DNA from 2 places in the Kribbella sp. CA-247076 genome. Region 1 is predicted to be linked to the other one. Evidence: riboswitches for the same ligand, from Rfam matches in the RefSeq annotation. Region 1 holds a riboswitch; the other holds the start of a gene.
The links. A riboswitch is a leader RNA that binds a small molecule or an ion and turns the genes downstream of it on or off. The one in region 1 is predicted to bind FMN.
Positions count from the first base shown of each region.

Region 2: another riboswitch for FMN. It lies ahead of ribB (3,4-dihydroxy-2-butanone-4-phosphate synthase); the one in region 1 lies ahead of ribD (bifunctional diaminohydroxyphosphoribosylaminopyrimidine deaminase/5-amino-6-(5-phosphoribosylamino)uracil reductase RibD).

Region 1 covers NZ_CP192051.1:5,574,801-5,583,535, forward strand. Annotated here, with positions in the region: gene ACQPYZ_RS26240 (helix-turn-helix transcriptional regulator) at 1-589, opposite strand, end outside; gene ACQPYZ_RS26245 (hypothetical protein) at 651-1,616, shown strand; gene ACQPYZ_RS26250 (MFS transporter) at 1,722-2,906, opposite strand; gene ribH (6,7-dimethyl-8-ribityllumazine synthase) at 3,023-3,493, opposite strand; gene ACQPYZ_RS26260 (bifunctional 3,4-dihydroxy-2-butanone-4-phosphate synthase/GTP cyclohydrolase II) at 3,493-4,743, opposite strand; gene pnuC (nicotinamide riboside transporter PnuC) at 4,746-5,414, opposite strand; gene ACQPYZ_RS26270 (riboflavin synthase) at 5,411-6,016, opposite strand; gene ribD (bifunctional diaminohydroxyphosphoribosylaminopyrimidine deaminase/5-amino-6-(5-phosphoribosylamino)uracil reductase RibD) at 6,017-7,045, opposite strand; FMN riboswitch at 7,203-7,336, opposite strand; gene ACQPYZ_RS26280 (serine/threonine-protein kinase) at 7,478-8,671, shown strand; gene ACQPYZ_RS26285 (vWA domain-containing protein) at 8,735-8,735, opposite strand, start outside.
Region 2 covers NZ_CP192051.1:353,668-362,402, forward strand. Annotated here, with positions in the region: gene ACQPYZ_RS01745 (carbohydrate ABC transporter permease) at 1-597, shown strand, start outside; gene ACQPYZ_RS01750 (sugar phosphate isomerase/epimerase family protein) at 607-1,602, shown strand; gene ACQPYZ_RS01755 (transketolase) at 1,599-2,510, shown strand; gene ACQPYZ_RS01760 (transketolase family protein) at 2,507-3,475, shown strand; gene ribB (3,4-dihydroxy-2-butanone-4-phosphate synthase) at 3,459-4,079, opposite strand; FMN riboswitch at 4,171-4,304, opposite strand; gene ACQPYZ_RS01770 (DUF4038 domain-containing protein) at 4,357-5,838, shown strand; gene ACQPYZ_RS01775 (sugar-binding transcriptional regulator) at 5,870-6,841, shown strand; gene ACQPYZ_RS01780 (threonine/serine ThrE exporter family protein) at 6,852-8,216, shown strand; gene ACQPYZ_RS01785 (sialidase family protein) at 8,213-8,735, opposite strand, start outside.

The sequences.
Region 1 (8,735 bases):
GGTACGTCCGCATCCCGCCGGCGGTGGCGGCGACGACGTACCAGGCACCGTTCTTGAGGACGAGGCCGTGCGGCTCGAGCACCCGCTCGACCTCGCGCGGTGCCTCCCAGCGCCGGTAGAGCACTCTGATCCGGCGGTCGTGCAGGACCGCATCGGCGACCGCGGAGAGGTGTGGCGAGTTCTCGGCGTCCTGGTACCAGGCGGGCAGGTCGAGGTGGAAGCGGTTCTTCAGCCGCCCGGCCCGGTCGCGCTGGTCCGGGGCGAGTGCCGCGAGCAACTTCAGCTCGGCCGCGCTCGTCTCCGCGGTCATCCCGAGCGCCGCGGCCGGTCCCGGCATGCCGACCAGGAACAACGCGGCCGCCTCCTGCTCGGTCAGTCCGGTCAGGCGGGTGCGGTAGCCCTCGACCAGCCGATAACCGCCGGCGCGCCCCTGATCGGCGTACACCGGTACGCCGGCCGCGGCCAGCGCCTCCACGTCCCGGTAGATCGTCCGCAGCGACACCTCCAACTCGTCGGCGAGCTCGCGCGCGGTCAGCTGCCTGCGGGTCTGCAGCAACAGCAGGATCGACAGCAGCCGGCTCGAACGCATGTCCCGAGGTTAGCCCGGAACACTGCCACTCGCTGTCAGGTATCGATCGGATGCTGGCTGGATGACGACATGGACCAAGGTGACCGGCGACTTCGACTTCCTCAACGGGTACTTCGATGTCCGGCACCGAACCCTGAAGCAGGTCTTCGCCGGGTGCGACGAGTGGAACGAGTTCGAGGGGACGACGACCGCGCGGACGCACTTCGACGGTGCGATCAGCATCGACGAGATGCGGTTCCCGACCCAGCAGCGGTACGGGATGTCGGTGCGGCTGTTCGACCCGGTCGAGCGGGAGTGGCGCATCTGGTGGATCGACGGCCGGACGATGAAGCTCTACCCGCCGGTGCGCGGCCGCTGGTCGGAGGACGGTACATCCTGCTGGCTGGTCGGCGACGAGGAGGAAGTCGACGGCGAGAAGGTCATGGTCAGCTACCAGTGGTCCGGCATCACCGAGCGGACCGCGCACTGGGAGCAGTGCTACTCCAACGACGGCGGCCAGACCTGGGAGCTCAACTGGGTGATGGACTTCACCCGCCGGGACACTCCTCCGCCGCCGCTCGACGTACCGAAGCTCACCGGCGATTTCGACTTTTTGGTCGGTCGCTGGGACATGCAGAACAGCCGACGCCGGCCGGCGCTGGGTGAGGACGCGGAGTGGTACGAGATGCGGTCCGAGATGGCAGTCACGACGTACTTCGACGGCGCGGTCAGCTTCGACGAGGGCTGGTTCCCGACCGAGGGCTTCCGCGGCGCGACCCTGCGGATCTACGACCCCTCGTCCGAGACGTGGGCGATCCACTGGATCAACAGCCTCCGCGGGCAGTTGGAGACCCCGGTCATCGGCTCGTTCGGCGACGACGGCATCGGCATCTTCGAAGGCCCGGACGAGTGGGAGGGTACGCCGATCGACGTCCGCTTCACCTGGACACCTGGCACCGACAAGGCCGCCTGGGAACAGTCCTTCTCCACCGACGGCGGCCGCACCTGGACCCCCAACTGGAAGATGCAACACACGAGAATCGGCTAGTCCGCCGCCCTCTCCTGGCCTGCGTTTTGGGGAGGATCTTGCCCCCAGGACGGGCGACGATTCTCCCCGAACCTGCTCGAGAGCGCGGAGACGAGCGGGGGGACGTCAGTGGATCGGCTCGGCGACCTCGTCGTACTTGCGGGATCGCGCCACCAGGAGGTGGAGCGTCAGGGTGAGGCCGAGTACGGCGGCGGCCACCACCAGCAGGCCGGACGGGGGTGCGCCGGCTGCGAGGGTGATGCCGCCGAGGCCGCCGCCCAGGGCGACGCCGAGTGAGATGGCGCTGCCGTTGAGCGCCATCACGATCGCCGCCGAGTCCGGCGCGAAGGACGCGAGCCGCGCTTGCTGCGGTACGGCGGCGCCGCCGTTGCCGATGCCCGCGGTAAAGAACCAGATCAGGCCCGCCACGCCCAGCACCGCACCGACCGGGACGAACCGGAACACGAACGCCCCGAGGACCGCGTCCACCAACAGGCCGGCCAGGACGATCGTCAGCACCCGCAGCGGGGTGAACCGGTCCGCCAGCCGCCCGGTGACCGCGTTGCCCAGCATGCTGGCCAAGCCGTAGCCGAACATGATCAGGATCATCATCCACTCGGCCGGGAACGCCGGCCGCAGGATCAGCGTGGCGTAGGTGAAGCAGGTGTAGCTGCTGCAGAGGATGCCGGTCGTGACCAGCAGCCCGGCGATCAGCCGAGGCTGCCCGAGCGGGCGGAGGCGCTCGGCGAGGGTCGCGGACGGCAGATGCAACCGCGGCAACTTCAGCAAGATGCCGGCCAGCGCGATCGTGCCCACCACCGCGACCAGGAGCATCGGGAATCGCCAACTCGACTGCCCGAGCAACAGGCCGACCGGCACACCGAGCGCCGTCGCCGCCATCCACCCGCCGAGCACGAACGACAACGCCTTGCCGTGATCCTTCACCGGCGTCAGCGCGATCACGTAGCCGGTGACAGCGGCGTTCAACAGGCACGCGCCGAGCGCCGCGACGATCCGCCCGCCGAGCGCGATCGCGTAGTTGGTCGCGAGTCCGACGATCAGGTTGCCCAGCACGAACACGCCGAGCGACCAGGCGATCGTACGACGCCGTTCCCAGCGGCTCGTCGCCGTACTGAGCAGCGGTGCCGCGACCGCGGACGTCAGCGCGAACGCCGACACCAGCTGCCCCGCCGCGGCTTCGACAACTCGCAGGTCACCGGCGATCGCGGGCAGCAGGCCGGCCAGCACGTACCCGTCGATCCCGGTGGAGAACGTCGCCACCGCAAGCCAGATCAGCGGTCGGTAGTTCATCGCACCTCGCCAGCCTTAACGTTTAACCCCTCCGGCAATCAGCCGATCTTAGGTGCCCGGCCCGGCACGGCGCGACGCTCTGTCCAGATGACGGCCGCGAATCTCAATCGCTGAAGCTAGAGACCACGGACGGCCACCAGGGTCGCCAGTGCGGCCTGGGTCGCCTCGTAGCCCTTGTCCTCCCGGCTGTCCGGAAGACCGGCCCGGTCCAGCGCCTGGGGGTCGTTGTCGCAGGTCAGGACGCCGAAGCCGATCGGTACGCCGGTGGTCACGCCGACCTGCATGAGGCCGTCGGTCGTGGCCTGGCAGACGTACTCGAAGTGCGGGGTGTCCCCGCGGATCACCACGCCGAGCGCGATCACCGCGTCGTACCCGCTCTTTGCCGCGTGCAACGATGCGACCGGAAGCTCGAACGATCCCGGCACCCGGATCACCGTGTAGTCGGTGACCCCGGCCTCGTCCAGGGCCCGGATCGCGCCGGCCACCAGCGCGTCGGTCACCTTCGGGTGCCACTGCGCGCCGACGACCGCGACCCGGGCGCCCTCGGCCCGCGGGGTTTCGATGGTGGGTGCTCCACTGCCCGACATCAGCCGGCTCCGTTCTCTTCGGCAAGTACGCCGCCCAGTGCACCGGCGGGCAGGTGGTGGCCCATCCGGTCGCGTTTGGTCCGCAGGTACCGCAGGTTGTGCTCGGTCGGGTCGATCGAGATGCCGCGCCGCTCGACCACGTCGATGCCGTGGCCCTGGACGCCGGCCAGCTTGTCCGGGTTGTTCGTCAGCAGCCGCGCCTCCTTGACACCCAGGTCGGCCAGGATCTGGGCGCCGGTGCCGTAGTCGCGGGCGTCGGCGGGCAGCCCGAGGTCCAGGTTGGCGTCGATCGTGTCGCGGCCCGCGTCCTGCAACTCGTACGCCTGCAGCTTGTGCAGCAGGCCGATCCCCCGGCCCTCGTGGCCGCGCAGATACACGACCACTCCGCCCTCCGCGGCGACCTGACGCAACGCCTCGTCCAACTGCGGTCCACAGTCGCACCGCAGCGAGCCGAACACGTCGCCGGTCAGGCACTCCGAGTGCAGCCGGACGAGCGTCGGCCCGTCCCCGATCTCACCGCGGACCAGCGCCAGCTGCTCCGACCCGTCGACGACGTTCCGGTAGCCGTGGGCAACGAAATCGCCGTACCGGGTGGGCAGCGTGGTGGTCGCGACCCGCTGGATCTGGCTCTCGGTACGCCGCCGGTAGCGGATCAGGTCGTCGATCGACACCAGCACCAGACCGTGCTCGTCGGCGAACTCGCGCAGCTCGGGCCCGCGCTTCATCGTGCCGTCGTCGTTCACCAGCTCGGAGATCACCGCAGCCGGCGTCAGCCCGGCCATCCGGGCCAGGTCGATCGACGCCTCGGTGTGCCCCGGCCGGACCAGGACGCCGCCGCCGCGGCCGCGCAGCGGGAACACGTGCCCCGGCTGCACCAGGTTGTACGCCTCCGACGCCGAGTCGGTCAGCACCCGGATCGTCCGGGCCCGGTCCGCGGCGGAGATCCCGGTGCTGATGCCGTCCCGCGCGTCGACCGAGATCGTGTACGCCGTCCGCATCCGCTCCCGGTTGTGCGGGGTCATCAACGGGATGCCGAGCCGGTCGAGCTCGGAGCCCTCCATCGGGACGCAGACCACGCCCGAGCTGTACCGGATCAGGAACGCCAGCAGCTCCGGGGTCGCCTTGGACGCGGCGAAGATCAGGTCGCCCTCGTTCTCGCGGTCCTCGTCGTCGACCACGATCACCGGCCGGCCGGCCCGGATCTCCTCGATCGCGTGCTCGATCGTGTCGAGTTTCAGCACGTTGCCCATCGTCATCCCACCACCACCGGCTCGGGGGGCGCGACGCGCTCCCGGTTCTGGATCCGCCACCAGGAGACGAAACCGACCACGCAGAACAGCCCGTAGACGATGTACATCGCCGCCGACGGGTAGAACTTCGCCTGCAGCAGCAGCGGTACGCCGACCACGTCGACCGCGATCCAGATCAGCCAGAACTCGACGAACCCACGGGCCATCCCGTACGTCGCCAGGATCGAGCCGGTCAGGATCCACGCGTCCCACTGCGGTCCCCACGAGCCGAGCTCGCGCAGGACGACGTACGAGATCCCGTACAGGACGACCGCGAGACCGAGCAGCTCGAGCCGCTCCCGGGCCGTCGCCCAGCGCGGCTGCACTCCGGTCGCGGCGCCGCCGTGGCGGGTCTGGTACCAGCGGTACCAGCCGTAGAGGCTGACCAGGGCGAAGAACACCTGGCGCCCGGCCTGACCCCACAGGTCCTTGTCCTGCGGGGTGTCGAAGATCCCGCCGATGAAGACGGTGAACAGCAGGATGTTGCCGACGATGCCGACCGGCCAGGCGGCGACCAGCCGGCGCATGCCGAACAGCGCGCTGCCCAGGCCGAAGACGTTGCCGACGATCTCGCGAACCAGCACCGGCGAGCCGGCGATGGTGACCTCGGAGTGCAGCAACCAGTCGATCACTTGGTGCCTCCCTTGATGAGTCGCTCGACGTACTTGGCGATCACGTCGACCTCGAGGTTGACGGTGTCGCCGACCTGGTTGCGGCCGAGCACGGTGAGTTCGAGAGTGGTGGGGATCAGGCTGACCCCGAAGGTGCCGGTCGCGTCGTCCACGTCCGTGACCGTCAGCGAGACGCCGTCGACGGCGATCGAGCCCTTCTCGGCGACGTACCGGAGGATCTCGGGGGTGGTCGCGACCCGGACGTCCTCCCAGTGCTCGGACGGGGTCCGGCTCGCGATCGTGCCGGTGCCGTCGACGTGGCCCTGGACGATGTGCCCGCCGAGCCGGGCGTGGGCGGCGACCGCGCGCTCGAGGTTGACGTGCGAGCCCTTCTCCAGGCTGCCGAGGCCGGTCCGCCGCAGGGTCTCCTGCATCACGTCGGCGGTGAAGGTGTCCTCGCCGTGCTCGACCACCGTCAGGCAACAGCCGTTCACGGCGATCGAGTCGCCGTGACCGGCGTCCTCGGTCACCTTCGGACCGCGGATGGTGAGCCGGGCCGCGTCCCCGTCGAGCAGGTCCAGGGACTCGACCGTGCCGAGTTCCTCGATGATGCCGGTGAACATCTACTTCCCTCCAAGAGGAGTCAGGATCAGCCGGACGTCGTCGCCGAGGCGGGTGACGTCCGCTAGCTTGAACCGCCGCAGGTGGTCGATCGATTCCGCGCCCAGGTCGCCCACCGCCGCGAACCCCGAGCCGAGCACGGCCGGGGCGACGTACGCGACGATCTGGTCGACCAGCCGGGCGCGGAGGAAGGCGGCGGCCAGCGTCGGGCCGCCTTCGAGCCAGAGGTGCCGGATGTGCTGGTCGTCCAGTTGCCGGAGCACCTCGGCGGGGTCGTGGGTCGGCAGCAGCAGGGTCTTGGCGCGGTCGTTGCGGACCCGCGCGGTCGGCGGGATCTCGCGGTCGCCGACGACCACTCGCAGCGGTTGCCTGGCGGCGGGTACGTCGTTCTCGTCGCGGACCGTCAACTCCGGGTCGTCGTCGAGCACGGTCTGGGTGCCGACCGCGATCGCGTCGCACTCGGCCCGCTTCCGGTGGACGTCCGCCCGCGCGATCGGGCCGGTGATCCACTTGCTGGTCCGATCCGGCGCCGCCGACCGGCCGTCGAGCGTGGTCGCGAACTTCCAGGTGACGAACGGCCGGCCCATCCGGACGCTGTGCAGCCAGACGTGGTTGACCGCCTCGGCGTCGCTCTGCAGGACCCCCTGCTCGACCTTGACGTTCTTGCTGGCCAGCTTCTCCGCGCCGCCGGCGGCCTGCTTGTTCGGGTCCGGTACGGCGTACACCACGCGGGCGATCCCCGCCTCGATCAGCGCGTCCGCACACGGCCCGGTCCGGCCGGTGTGGTTGCAGGGCTCGAGCGTCACGTACGCAGTACCGCCGCGGGCCCGGTCGCCGGCCATCGTCAGCGCCTCGACCTCGGCATGGGGGCCACCGGCAACGGCGTGGAAACCCTCACCGACCGGATGGCCGTCGCGAGCGGTGATCACACAGCCGACCACCGGGTTGGGGTGCGTGCTGCCGATGCCCTTCGCGGCCAGCTCGACCGCACGCCGCATCCAGGCGACGTCGATCGGCGAAGCGTTCTTCACTGACGGTCCCTCGTTGTCACGGACGCACTCCGGGGTTCGTGACAACCGGCTGGTGCACGCACTGCCGTCCGGGTGCTGCCGTCGAGCCCGACCACTGCTCGTCGTACTCCGCTCGCCTCGCAGGGCTCACGACCGGACGCCAGAGCACACCCGCCGATCGCGTGCGCCTCCCATCCGGACTTTCACCGTCGGTCCTGGAATTCCACCAGGTCAACCGACCGCTCAACCGCAGCGGCCGGGTCGCGGACTGTCACCGCCGGCTCGGAATTACACCGACCCCGGAGCACGCGAGTGGGTTCACTCGTGCTTCCAGTGTGCCACTGCTGTCCCAGCCCGCCACGACCCAGGTCACATCCTGAGCGTGACCGGCGTCTTTCAGCGTCGCCGGACGAGGTCGTGGATGCGGTCTGGTGGGGCGGTAGGTTCTTGCCGGTGGAGGCGTTTGCTGGGCGGTATCGGCTGATCGACCTGATCGGGACCGGTGGCATGGGCTCGGTCTGGCGGGCGTGGGACCTGCGGCGGTCGGCGTACGTGGCGGCGAAGGTCCTCGGCCAGCACGACGCGGCGACGCTGCTGCGGTTCGTCCGCGAGCAGTCGCTGCGGATCGAGCACCCGCACGTGGTCGCGCCCCACGGGTGGGCGGCCGACGACGACAAGGTCGTGTTCGCCATGGACCTGGTGCGCGGCGGCTCCGTCGCGACCCTGCTCGGCGACCACGGCCCGCTCCCCACGTCGTACGTCGCCGTGCTGCTCGATCAACTGCTGCACGGGCTGTCCGCGGTCCACGCGGCCGGCGTCGTACACCGCGACCTGAAGCCAGCCAACCTCCTGCTCGACGTCACCGGGAAAGGCCGCCCGCACCTGCGTCTGTCCGACTTCGGCGTCGCCGGGCTCCTCGACGAACCCCGGATGACGCGCCACAGCACCGTCCTCGGCACGCCCGGCTACATCGGCCCCGAGCAGCTGGCCGGCGCCGACCCCGATCCGCGCCAGGACCTCTACACAGTCGGCGCGGTGGCCGCCGAACTCCTCACCGGCGAACGACCCGGCGCTGACGGCAAGCTCCCACCCGTCGATGGGCCCTTCGCCGAGTTCATCCACCGCAGTACGGCGACCGACCCCACCCAACGCCCTGCCTCCGCCCACGCCGCGGGCCGCCTCCTGGCCGAGTCCGGGGCGCTCCCTCCCGCGTCGGCCACCCCATGGGCCACGCAACCCGACTCCCCCGAAGTCTTCGACCAACTGCCGCCCCTCCCACCCACCTGGACCCCCACCGACCCTGCCCCTCACCCCCAACGGCCCGCCACCCCGCCACGACCCACACCATCCGACCAGCGGCCCGCCACCCCGCCACGACCCGCACCATCCGACCAGCAACCCGCCACCCCGACACGACCCGCACCATCCGATCAGCGGCCCGCCACCCCCCACGCCGCCACCAACCAGGCCGCCGACCAGCCGAGCTCCGTGTCACAGCACCCCGGCCCGATCGGCCCGTCTGCACCCACGCGCACCGCATCTACCCGCATCCAGACGCGCACCCGAGCGTGGCTCGCCCTCGCGGTCCTCTCCTTCACCGGTGCATTGGCCCTCCTCACCACCGCCGCCTGGCTCCTCCTCACCTGACCCACCCGCAGCAGACTCGTCATGAAGGCAGGGCCCGGGCCATCGGCCCGGGCTCTGGGTGAGT
Region 2 (8,735 bases), 2.3 Mb from region 1:
ATGAAGGTGCCGCTCGGTGTGCTCGTGTCGGCGATGCTCGCGTTCGCGCTGGCGAAGCTGCGGATGAAGTTCCGCCGGACGGTGATGTTCTCGGTGTTCCTCGGGCTGACGATCCCGATCTACATCACCATCGTCCCGGTCTTCATCATGATGCGGTCGGCCGGTGCCACCGACAGCCTGCTCGGTCTGCTCGGGCCGTACCTGGCCTTCGGCATCCCGTTCGAGGTGCTGGTGCTGCAGTCGTTCTTCCGGCAGATCCCGGACGAGATCTTCGAGGCGGCCCGGGTCGACGGCGCCGGCGACTGGCGGATCTTCTTCACGATCGTGCTGCCGCTGTCCACGCCGGCCCTGGTGACGGTGGCGATCCTGGACGCGGTGGCGACGTGGAACGAGTTCCTGTTCGCGCTGATCCTGCTGAACTCGGACGCGAACAAGACGATCCCGGTCGGGCTGCTCAACTTCCAGGGGCAGTTCGCCAACAACAACACCGGTCTGGCGGCGGGCATCCTGATCGCCGTCGTACCGATCCTGATCGCGTACATCTTCCTGCAGCGCTGGATCGTCGGCGGGCTCACCGCCGGCTCCCTCAAGGGTTAGGACACCACGATGACTGATCTGCCGGTCTTCGGCGCGGGTATCTGGCACTTCGCGACGTACAAGGACCGCTACGCCACCGATGGGTACGGCGAACCCGTCGGACTGCTCGAACAGCTCGACCGGGCCGGCGCCGTCGGCGACCTGTCCGTCGTCGACCTGAACTGGCCGTTCGCCGGGTACGACGGCACGCTCGACGAGGTGAAGGCCGCGCTCGAGCGGAACGGCCTGAAGGCGATCGCGATCACGCCGGAGATCTACACCCGCGACTTCGTCAAGGGCTCGTTCACCAACCCCGACCCGGGCGTCCGCAAGCAGGCGCTGGAGCTGATGCACAACGCCACCGAGCTGGCCAAGGACCTGGGCTGCTCGTACGTGAAGCTCTGGCCCGGCCAGGACGGCTGGGACTACCCGTTCCAGGTGAACTACCACGACCTGTGGAACCTGGCGCTGGACGGGCTGACCGAGCTGGTCTCGGCGCACCCGGACATCAACTTCGTGATCGAGTACAAGCCGCGCGAGCCCCGGGTCAAGATCGTCTTCCCGAACGTCGCCCGGACCCTGCTCGGGATCGAGAAGATCGGCCTGCCGAACCTCGGCATCCTGCTCGACTTCGGCCACTCGCTGTACGGCCAGGAGACGCCGGCCGACGCGGCCCAGCTGGCGATCGACTACAACCGGCTGTTCGCGATCGACGTGAACGACAACCTGCGCGGCTGGGACGACGACATGGTCGTCGGCTCGGTCCACCTGGTCGAGACGTTCGAGTTCTTCCACACCCTGCGGAGGAACAATTGGGAGGGTGTCTGGCAGCTCGACCAGTTCCCGTTCCGCGAGGACAGTGTCGAGGCCGCCAAGCAGGCGATCCGGTTTCTCAAGGCGGTGCACCACGCGCTCGACGTACTGGACGACGAGGCGCTGGCCGCGGCGCAGGCGTCGCACGACGCGCTGGCCGCGCAGAAGCTGGTCCAGAAGGTGCTGCTGAGTTCGATGGCGGATCTGGCATGACGCTGACGGTCGAACACACCACGATGCCGGTCCTCGGCCGGCTGCCGGTCCACAGCAGCCGCGCCGAGCAGGTCGCGCACATCGCCGAGGCCGCCCGGCAGATCCGGCTGCAGGACCTCAAGCTGGTCCACCACGCCGGCGCCGGCCACATCGGCGGCGACTTCTCCGCGATCGACATCCTGGCCACCCTGTACGGCGCGGTGCTCGACATCGGCCCGGACACGGTGAACGACCCGGAGCGCGACCGGTTCATCCTGAGCAAGGGCCATGTGGCCGGCGCGCTCTACACCACGCTGGCGGCCTTCGGCTTCCTGCCGGTCGAGGAGCTGGCCACGTTCCTCCAACCGGAGTCCGCGCTGAACGGGCACCCGAACCGGAACAAGGTGGCCGGCGTCGAGGCCAACACCGGCCCGCTCGGGCACGGCCTGCCGGTCGCGGTCGGGCACGCCCTGTCGGCCAAGCTCGACGTCTCGTTGCGGCGTACGTACGTCCTGGTCGGGGACGGCGAACTGCAGGAGGGCAGCAACTGGGAGGCGATGATGGCGGCCTCGCAGTACCAGCTGGACCGGCTGACGGTGATCGTCGACCGGAACCGGCTGCAGCAGGGCGCCACCACGAAGGAGACCAACGACCTGGATCCGCTGCCGGACAAGGCGATGGCGTTCGGGTTCGCGGTGGTCGAGGTCAACGGACACGACCACGGCGAGCTGCTCGACGTGCTGTCCGCGGTCCCGTTCCGGCCGGGCAAGCCGACCTTCGTGATCGCGCACACCCACAAGGGCCACCCGATCTCGTTCATGAGCAACAACGTCGCCTGGCACCACCGGGTGCCGGACGCGGCCGAGTTCCAGCAGGCCGTCACCGAGCTGGAGGCTCTGGTTCCCCGCTACACCAAGGAGCAGGCATGACCGTCGCCGACACCGCCTCGATCGCCGACCAGCCGCGGTACGACTGCCGGGACGCGTACGTCGAGACGCTCGCCGAGCTCGCGCACGCGGACCACCGGATCGTCGGGGTGGTGAACGACTCGGTCGGTTCGAGCAAGCTGAACAGCTTCCGGAAGGCGTTCCCGGACCGGCTGATCAACGTCGGCATCGCCGAGCAGGACATGGTCGGAGTCGCGTCCGGCCTGGCCAACGGCGGCCGGATCCCGTTCGTCTCGGCCGCGTCCTGCTTCCTCACCGGCCGCGCGCTCGAGCAGATCAAGGCGGACGTCGCCTACTCGAACACGAACGTGAAGCTGTGCGGGATGAGCCCGGGCGTCGCGTACGGCGAGCTCGGCCCGACGCACCACTCGATCGAGGACATCGCCTGGTTGCGGGCGATCGCGAACCTGACCGTGATCGTGCCCGCCGACCCGGTCGAGACCGCGGCGGCGCTGCGCTGGGCGGCCGCCTCGGACGGGCCGGTCTTCATCCGGGTCAGCCGGATGAGCGTGCCGAAGGTGTACGCCGACGACTACGAGTTCCGGCTGGGCCGGGCGATCACGGTCCGGGCCGGTGACGACGTGACGCTGGTCAGCAACGGGACCGTGCTGTGGCGGGCGCTGGCCGCGGCCGAGCAGCTCGCCACCGAAGGGATCTCGGCCCGGGTGCTGTCGATGCCGACGGTGAAGCCGCTCGACGTCGACGCCGTGGTGGCGGCCGCGCGGGAGACGGCCGGCATCGTCACCGCCGAGGAGGCGGTGACCGGCGGTGGGCTGGGCGGCGCGGTCGCGGAGACCGTCGTCCAGCAACACCCGGCCCGGGTGTCGATCCTCGGCATCCCCGAGTTCGCGCCGACCGGTTCGGCCGGCTACCTGCTGGACCGCTACGGCCTCTCACCCGACGGCATCGCCGACGCGGCCCGGCAGTTGCTCAAGACACGTAACTGACCAGGTCGGCGATCGAGATCATCGCGAGCCCGTGCGTGTCCGCGAACGCCCGCAGTCCGGCCCCGGTCATCAGCGTGCCGTCGTCGTTCATCAGCTCGCCGATCACGCCGACCGGCGGCAGCCCGGCCAGCCGGACCAGCTCGACGGTGGCCTCGGTGTGACCGGGCCGCTGCCGGACGCCGCCCTCGACTGCGCGCAGCGGCAGGATGTGGCCGGGCCGGATCAGGTCCGTGGGCCGGGCCGCCGGGTCGGCCAGCACGCGGACGGTCCGGGCCCGGTCGGCGGCCGAGATGCCAGTGCCGACGCCCGTCCTCGCGTCCACGGAGACGGTGTACGCCGTCCGCAGGCTGTCCTGGTTGTCCGGGACCATCAGCGGAAGCGCGAGCCGGTCGAGGACCTCCGGTGCGGCCGGTGCGCAGACGTAGCCGCTGGTGTACCGGACCAGCAGGGCCATCAGTTCCGGGGTCGCCAGGCTCGCGGCGAAGGTCAGGTCGCCCTCGTTCTCACGGTCCTCGTCGTCGACGACCACGACGGGCCGTCCCCGGGCGATCTCGCCGATCGCGCGCTCGATGGTGTCCAAGCGGGTGGTCGTCGCGGTGCTCACGGTCGCTGTCCTCTCGGCCTGGCGCTCCGGGGCAACGACAAGCTCCGCGGGCACGTCCGGCACGCACGCCGGCAGCGCACCGCGAAGACTGCCACGTGCGTCTTCCCATCCGGACTTTCACCGTCGGTCCCGGAGTTCCACCGGGTCAACCGCTTCTTCCTGCGAAGTCACGGGTCGCGGACTGTCACCGCCGGCTCGGAATTTCACCGACCCCAGAGCACGTGTGATCTTGCTGTACGCGGGTCAGTTTATCCGTCCCAACCCTTCGTGGAGTGTCATGTCCATCTCAGTCTGGCGTGAGCTCGAGCTGACGCTGACCAGGAAGCAGCCGTACGCCGCCGAGATCTGGGCGGACTTCGAGCACGAGGACGGCCCGCGGTTGCGGCGGCCGGCGTTCTGGGACGGCGGCGAAACTTGGCGGGTCCGCTTCGCCGCCCCTGAGGCCGGGCGGTGGCAGTGGACCTGCGGCGACGACGCCGGCGAGTTCGACGTCACCGCGGCCGAGACCGACCACCCGTTCTACGCCCACGGCTTCTGGCGGATGTCGCCCGGCGGCCGCAGCCTCGTGCACGCCGACGGCACACCCGCGATCCTGGCGGCGGACACCGCGTGGGCGCTGCCGTGGCGGGCGACGCCCGAGCAGGTCCGGGAGTACGCCGCCGACCGGCAGGCCAAGGGGTTCAACGCCGTCCTGCTGATGACGGTCCAGCCGGACATGCGTGCGGTCGGGCCGCGCGACCGCACCCAGGACCAGGGCTTCGCGGTGGCCTTCGAGGATCTCCCGGACGGCCACCTGAACCGGCCGAATGTCGACTACTTCCAGTACCTCGACGGCCTGCTCCGGATCCTGGTCGAGCACGGTCTCGTCCCCGTCCTGCAGCCCGTCTTCCACGGCTTCGGTTGGAAGGGCCTCGACGTCGCGGGCCCCGTCGTACCGCCGGCGGAGTACGCGCGCTACTGCCGCTACCTCGTCGCCCGGTACGGCGCACAGCCCGCGATCTACCTGGTCGGCGGGGACGGATCCGGGCGCGAACCGCAGATCGCGGCCGGTGGGGCGGAGGTGCAGGCGTCGGACTGCTACGGCCAGCCCACCGGCATCCACTACCGGCCGCACATCCGCGCCGACGCTCACCAGGACGCGGACTGGCTGGACTTCCAGTGGTGCCAGACCGGCCACACCGGTGAGCACGTGCCCGATCGGGTCGCCGACATGTGGCGGAACCTCCCGGTCAGAGCGGTCGCGAACGGCGAGCCGACGTACGAGCACACCGGCCGGACCGGCGTAGCGGCCGGGTGGTGGCAGGGGCACGAGGCGTGGAGCAACCTGTGCGCGGGCGGGACGATGGGCGTTGTCTACGGCGCCGGCAGCCTGTGGCAGTGGAAGCTGCACCCCGACGAGCCCGGGGCACTCGGACTACTTCGCCGCGCCCGGCGCGGGCTGGCGGGAGGCGGCCGGCTTCGAAGGATCGGCGTACGTCGGGCTGGTCACGAAGATCCTGAACGGTCTGCCGACGACCGACATGGTGCCGGACTGGACCCGGGTGATCTCCGGACGGGCGCTCAGCGTGCCCGGGCAACTGCTGATCGTTTACCGCGAGTACGGCGGCACGGTGAGGGTGTTCGACGACGACGTACCCCTGCCGTACCGGATCGTGGACCCCCGCGACGGCTCCGTGGTCGCGACCGGCCAACGCGACTCGCCCCGGGATCCACTGCCCGATCCTGGCGGTGCACCTCGCGTGTACATCTGCCTGGCTGACCTATAGTCGTCGTCTGTCAGGAGGTCTGGAGTGAACAACCGCGCGGTGCGTCAGCCGGGGCTGGACGAGTTGCGGCTGCTCGCGAAGGTGGCCCGGATGTACCACGAGAAGGGCATCCGGCAACCGAAGATCGCGGCCGAGCTCAACCTCTCCCAGGCGCGGGTGTCGCGGATGCTCAAGCAGGCCGTCGACGTCGGCATCGTGCACACCGTGGTGACCATGCCGAGCGGCGTGCACAGCGACCTCGAGGACGAGTTGCAAGGCCGGTACGGACTGCGGGACGCGGTGGTCGTCGACACCCTCGGCGTGGACGACGACGTGCTGCCGGCGCTCGGGTCGGGCGCGGCGGCGTACATCGACATGACGCTCACCGGCGGGCATGTGATCGGGATCTCGTCCTGGAGCGAGACGCTGATCAGCGCGGTCGACCGGATGCCGCGCAAGAGCGTGCCGGTGGTCGACAAGGTGGTCCAGATCGTCGGCGGGCTGGGCGACGCGGCGGTGCAGATGCAGGCGACCCGGCTGACCGCGCGGTTCGCCGAGCTGACCGGCGGGATGCCGGTCTACCTGCCGGCGCCGGGCCTGGTCGGCACGTCCGCGGTCCGGCGGGCGATGATGAACGACGTGTCCGTCCGCGACGTCCTGGGCACCTGGGGACAGCTCACCGACGCCCTCGTCGGGATCGGCAGCCTCGAACCGTCGCCGCTGCTGCAGCGCAGCGGGAATGCGGTCGCCCAGGCGGACCAGGACGAGCTGCGCCGGCTCGGCGCGGTGGGCGACGTCTGTTTCCGGTTCTTCGACGAAGAGGGAAGGCACGTGCGCTCGACGTTCGACCAGCGAGTCATCGGGGTGACCGCCAAGGAACTGCTGGCGGTGCCGCGCCGGATCGGGGTCGCCGGCGGTGACCGGAAGTTCTCCGCGATCCGGGCCGCGCTGCTCGGTGGCTGGGTGAACATCCTGATCACCGACCTGGCGATGGCCGACCGCCTGCTCGACGCCTGATGGCGGCGTGATGGACGCGCGCCCGAAAGACCGCGACGAGCAGCGCGAGGTCTACCGGACGCTCGACCTGGCCCTGCGGATCGGCGAGGTCCTGCTGTCCAGCGGCGCCGGTACGGCGGACGCCACCGCGACCATCCTCGGGGTGACCGCGGCCGGCGGCCTGCGCGGCTGCGAGGTCGACATCACCTTCACCTCGATGGCGATCTCGTACCAGGCGGCGCCGGACGCCGCGCCGGAGACCCACCTCCGCCTGGTCCGCTACCGGTCCCAGGACTTCTCCCGGCTGACCGAGGTCGACCGGCTGGTACGGCGGCTCGCGCGCGGTGACGTGACCCGCGAGGAGGCGAGCCGCGAGCTGGCCCGGCTGACATCGGCCGGCCCGCCGTACCCGCGCTGGAGTGCCGTCCTGGCCTGGGGCGTGATGGCCGGTGGCGCGACCCTGCTGCTCGGCGGCGGCTGGCTGATCACGCTGGTCGCGGTCGTCACCGCGATGGTGATCGACCTGAGCAACCGGTGGTTCAGCCGGCAGCGCCTGCCCGCGTTCTACCAGCAGGTGGCCGGCGCGTTCGTGGCGACCGCGGTCGCGCTGATCCTGTACGCCGTGGACGCGCCGGTGAAACCGTCCCTGGTCGTTGCCGCGGGCATCATCATGTTGCTGGCCGGGATCGCGCTCACCGGTGCCGTCCAGGACGCGATCACCGGGTACTACGTGACCGCCGCGGCCCGCAGTCTGGAGGCGATGCTGCTCACCGGCGGGATCATCGCCGGGGTCAGCCTCGGGCTCACGCTGGGGATCAAGCTCGGCCTGAACGTCGGCATCGAGGCGCAGACGATCCAGTTGGCCAACCTGCCGATCATGGTCGGCGCCGGGGCGCTGATGGCGCTGGCGTTCGCGTACGCGTCGTACGCCCCGCTGCGGGCGCTGCTGCCGATCGCGGTGATCGGTGCGGCCGGGTCGCTGGTGTTCACGTTGATGACGCGGGCGTCGTTCGGGCCGGCCTGGTCGACAGCGGCCGCGGCCTTCGCGGTCGGTCTCGGCGGCTACTCGCTCGGCCGTCGTACCGGCGTACCGCCGCTGGTGGTGGTCGTCTCCGGCACCATCCCGCTGCTGCCGGGGCTGACCATCTACAAGGGCCTCTACGAGTTGATGGGCCTCGGCAACCTGATCGGCATCGTCAGCCTGGCGACCGCGGTGGCCATCGGGGTCGCGCTCGCGTCCGGGGTGATCCTCGGCGAGTACGTCGCTCAGCCGATCCGGCGCGAGGCCCGGCGACTCGAGGATCGCCTCGCCGGGCCCCGCCTGGTCGGCCCACGCCGGCCGGTCCGGCGGCGTACCGGCTCCCGCCGCAGTCGCCGCCGGACCGCCTTGCCCTAGTGCGCTCGGCTGGTCGCGTAGTACGTCTTGCAGATGCCGTTGTGGTAGTCGGACGCCAGCTCCAGCACGCGTTTGCTGTCCGGGGAGACGAGCAGCGGCGAGCTGTAGTTGGGGCAGTAGTTGTTGTAGGGGGCGGTCACGGCGACCGGAGCCGGGATCGTCCGCCAGTGGCCGTTGCCACGCTTCACGAACAGCGTCCGCCCGTTGCCGGCAGCAACTGATCCGTCGGCGTTCTGCAGGATCTGGCCGACCGCCAGCAGGTTGCCGTTCGGCGCGACCGCGATCGTCGGCGCGTGCGTGAAGTACTTGCCGTCCGCCGTCCGCGTGATCGTGCCCGGTGAGGTCCAGTTCCAGCCGTCGGGCGACTGCCGGGTGTAGGCGGCGCAGTCGTACTGACCACCTTGGCCGCAGATCTCGTACGACATCAGGTAGGTGCCGTTCGGCAGTCGGCGTACGACGGGCATGCCCGGGCGATGTGCGACCGTCGGGCTGGCGACCGTGGGCGTGGGGTCGGTCCAG